One region of the Rhizobium sp. WCS2018Hpa-16 genome, then DNA from elsewhere that is predicted to be linked to it. Evidence: predicted binding sites of a transcription regulator. Region 1 holds the regulator's gene; the other holds the start of a gene.
What was found. The regulator HrcA, encoded in region 1, represses chaperone genes, less so after heat shock. The targets are predictions, from matches to a motif close to GTTAGCACTCNCNNNNNGNGAGTGCTAAC.
Positions count from the first base shown of each region.

Region 2: the regulator HrcA is predicted to act here: its motif matches at 1,431-1,459, upstream of groES (co-chaperone GroES).

Region 1 covers NZ_JAVTIX010000002.1:106,132-108,334, forward strand. The annotation lists gene rph (ribonuclease PH) at 1-370, opposite strand, end outside; gene hrcA (heat-inducible transcriptional repressor HrcA) at 530-1,621, shown strand; gene grpE (nucleotide exchange factor GrpE) at 1,734-2,203, shown strand, end outside.
Region 2 covers NZ_JAVTIX010000002.1:562,311-564,513, forward strand. The annotation lists gene groL (chaperonin GroEL) at 1-1,011, opposite strand, end outside; gene groES (co-chaperone GroES) at 1,075-1,371, opposite strand; gene chrA (chromate efflux transporter) at 1,542-2,203, shown strand, end outside.

The DNA.
Region 1 (2,203 bases):
CGCCATCTGCCTGGATCACATCGCAGTCGATGCTGATCTGGCGCTCACCCAGCGCCTGAAGATCAACCACCGCCCGCAGCGAGCGGCCGATGAGACGCTGGATTTCCTGTGTGCGACCACCCTGCTTGCCGGTAGACGCCTCGCGGCGCATCCGCTCGTGGGTGGAGCGCGGCAGCATGCCGTATTCTGCGGTAACCCAGCCCTTGCCGCTGTTGCGCAGCCATGGTGGCGTCTTTTCTTCGAGGCTGGCCGTGACGAGCACATGCGTATCGCCGAATTTCACCAGACAGGAACCCTCGGCGTGTTTGGAGAAATTGCGCTCGAAAGAAACTTTGCGCATCTGATCGGTTTTTCTGCCTGAAGGCCGCATAGGGGTCGTCTCCGTTTTAATCTCCGCGTCTTAAGGCCGTGATACCGGTTTTGCAAAGGAAAAGCGGGCCATGGCTTTGGCATATGCAATTTCCATTGTCACTTAACGACGCGAACGACTATATTCCATGTGTTACTGACAGAACGAAGAGTTGAGTGAATGGGCGTTTCTCATCCGAGCGGAAAAGAACCGGGCGCGCTGCTGGATGATCGCTCACGCGAGATTTTCCGCCGCATCGTGGAAGGCTATCTCGAAAACGGTGAGCCGCTGGGTTCGCGCAGCCTCTCGCGCCTGTTGCCCATGTCGCTATCGCCCGCATCCGTGCGCAATGTGATGAGCGATCTTGAGGAGCTTGGCCTCATCTACTCACCGCATATCAGCGCCGGGCGATTGCCGACGCAGACGGGCCTACGCTTTTTCGTGGATGCCTTCATGCAGGTGGGGGATTTGCCGGAAGAACAGCGCGCCAGCATCGACCGGCAGATCGGCCCGGTATCCGGGCGTGAGCAGCCCATCGAGGGCCTGCTGACCGAGGCTAGCCGAATGCTGTCAGGCATGTCGCGCGGCGCTGGCCTTGTTCTGACGACCAAAAGCGATGCTGTGCTGAAACATGTCGAATTCATCAGGCTGGAACCAACCAAGGGCCTCGCCATTCTGGTGGGAGACAACAACCAGGTTGAAAACCGCATCATTGAGCTGCCGGCTGGGATCACCTCCTCGCAACTCACCGAGGCCGCCAATTTCATCAATGCGCATCTGGCCGGGCAAACATTGCCGGAACTGCGCACGCAGCTTTTGCAGCAGAAGGATGCCTTGCAGACGGCGCTGAGCACATTGGCGCAGGATCTTGTCGAGCGCGGTCTAGCCGTCTGGTCTGGCGACAATGAAGAGGGCAAGCTGGGTCGTCTGATCGTGCGCGGACGCTCCAACCTGCTGGAAGGTCTGGCCGGTGAAGAGGACATCGATCGTGTGCGTTTGCTGTTTGACGATCTTGAGCGCAAGGACAATCTGATCGAGGTTCTCAATCTGGCCGAAACGGGATCGGGCGTCAGGATTTTTATCGGTTCGGAAAACAAGCTGTTTTCCCTGTCCGGTTCCTCGCTCATTGTTGCGCCTTACCGGGATGATGAAAACCGGGTGGTGGGCGCCGTGGGTGTCATTGGGCCAACGCGGCTGAATTACTCGCGGATCGTGCCAATGGTCGATTACACCGCCCAGATCATGGCTCGGTTGTCCAGCAAACGACGTTGATTGTGAAAACCTGCTGGCGAATAGGAGATGGTTTGCCTGCAAGCCTTGATTTTTGCTTGGCAAAGCTCGATATCGGGCACAACCCATAACAGATCTAAAGCTGGAGAACGTCATGACCGATGACACGAACAAGAACGGACCCGACGCAGACGTCGTCGACGAGGCACTTGAGGCGCTGGAAATCGATAATGATGCGCCTGAGCAGGGCGAGCCTGATCCGATTGATGTGCTGAAGGCGGAAAATTCCGAGCTGCGCGACAAGTTCCTGCGCCTGGCCGCTGAGATGGACAATCTTCGTCGCCGCACAGAGCGTGAAGTCAAGGATGCCAAGGCCTATTCCGTGGCAGGCTTTGCCCGCGACATGCTGGCCGTATCCGACAATCTGCGCCGCGCGCTCGACACCATTCCCGAGGAGTTGAAGACAAACTCCGAAGCTGGCATTGCCGGGCTGATTGAAGGCGTCGATATGACCGAACGCTCGATGCTCTCAGCACTGGAGCGTCACGGCGTGCGCAAGATGGACGCTGAAGGCCAGAAATTCGACCCGAATTTCCATCAGGCCATGTTCGAGATCCCCAATAC
Region 2 (2,203 bases), 460 kb from region 1:
GCCCGAACCGTCAACGATCGTTGTGTTTTCCTTGGTGATCGAAACTTTCTTCGCCTTGCCGAGCATGTCGAGCGTGACGTTTTCAAGCTTGATGCCGATATCTTCAGAGATAACGGTACCACCGGTCAGGATAGCGATGTCTTCGAGCATTGCCTTGCGGCGATCGCCGAAGCCAGGAGCCTTGACAGCAGCAATCTTCAGGCCGCCACGCAGCTTGTTGACGACGAGCGTCGCAAGAGCTTCGCCTTCAACGTCTTCAGCGATGATGACGAGTGGCTTGCCGGTCTGAACGACGGCTTCGAGAACAGGCAGCATGGCCTGAAGGTTCGAAAGCTTCTTTTCGTGCAGCAGGATGTAAGCGTCTTCCAGGTCAGCAACCATCTTTTCAGGGTTGGTGACGAAGTAAGGCGACAGGTAGCCGCGGTCGAACTGCATGCCTTCAACGACTTCGAGTTCGGTCTCGGCAGTCTTGGCTTCTTCGACGGTGATAACACCTTCGTTGCCAACGCGCTGCATGGCTTCAGCAATGTCCTTGCCGACCTGCGTGTCGCCGTTTGCAGAGATCGTGCCGACCTGTGCAACTTCTTCAGATGTGGAGATCTTCTTGGCCTTGGCCTGGAGATCCTTCACAACTTCGGAAACAGCGAGGTCGATACCGCGCTTCAGGTCCATTGGGTTCATGCCGGCTGCAACAGCCTTGTTGCCTTCGCGAACGATGGCCTGTGCAAGAACGGTCGCAGTCGTGGTGCCGTCACCAGCGATGTCGTTGGTCTTCGAAGCAACTTCGCGGACCATCTGTGCGCCCATGTTCTCGAACTTGTCTTCAAGTTCGATTTCCTTGGCGACAGAAACGCCGTCCTTGGTGATGCGTGGTGCCCCGAAAGACTTGTCGATGATGACGTTACGGCCCTTAGGACCAAGCGTTACCTTCACTGCGTCTGCGAGAATGTCGACGCCCTTGAGCATCTTTTCGCGCGCTGTGCGGCCGAATTTAATTTCTTTAGCTGCCATTGTAGAAAACTCCCGGGCTCATTGCCCATTGGTTGTCATGGAAAAGTGAGAAAAACCGGCTGATCAGCCGATAACGCCCATGATGTCGGATTCCTTCATGATCAGAAGGTCTTCGCCGTTGAGCTTGACTTCGGTGCCGGACCACTTGCCGAACAGAACGCGATCGCCAGCCTTGACGTCCAAAGGAACGAGCTTGCCGCTTTCGTCGCGGGCGCCGGTGCCAACAGCAACGATTTCGCCTTCCTGTGGCTTTTCCTTGGCGGTATCAGGAATGATAATGCCGCCCTTGGTCTTTGCTTCAGACTCAACGCGACGAACGACGACGCGGTCATGCAGCGGACGGAAATTGGTGCTTGTCATTGTCTAATCCCTCGATCAAATGACCTGAGCGGACCTAACAACAGGTCCGCGTGATGATTGTTAGCACTCCCTAGTGTAGAGTGCCAGCAACACGGAGATAAGCAGCCCATGTTGCCGAGTCAAGGACGGCCTGTCGGAAAATTTTCATGTAAAATGGTTACTACCAGCGCATGACAGAATTTTTACGCAGCGATATCGCACCCGCCCGCCCTTCCTTTCTGGAGATGACTGCCGCCTTTGCGCGCATCGGCCTTTTGAGTTTCGGCGGACCCGCCGGACAGATCGGCCTGATGCACCGCGTGCTGGTGGACGAGAAGGGTTGGCTGAGTGAAGAACGGTTCCTGCACGCGCTGAATTATTGCATGCTGTTGCCGGGTCCGGAAGCGCAGCAACTGGCCACCTATTCCGGTTGGCTGCTGCATGGCAGGCGCGGCGGCATTGTCGCCGGTCTGCTGTTCATTCTGCCGGGCTTTCTGGTCATCGTCGCGCTGGCATCGGCCTATGCGCTTTATCAGGATACGCATTGGCTGCCTGCACTTCTGTCGGGCCTGAAAGCAGGAGTGCTCGCCATCGTGCTGGAGGCGTTGCTGCGGGTGGCAAAGCGGGCGTTGACGAGCCGCTTTCTGGTTGGCATCGCGGCGGTGGCATTCGTGGCGCTGTTTTTCTTTGCCGTGCCGTTCCCGTTGGTCATTCTGGCTGCCGGGCTTGTCGGCTTTTTCAAAGCGCGAGGAAATGCGTTGGCGGTCGCGGAAAGCGGCGAGGTCAGCACGGCCAATCCGTCATGGAAAAAACTGCTGCGTGGACTTCTGGTTGGCATTGTCATCTGGCAATT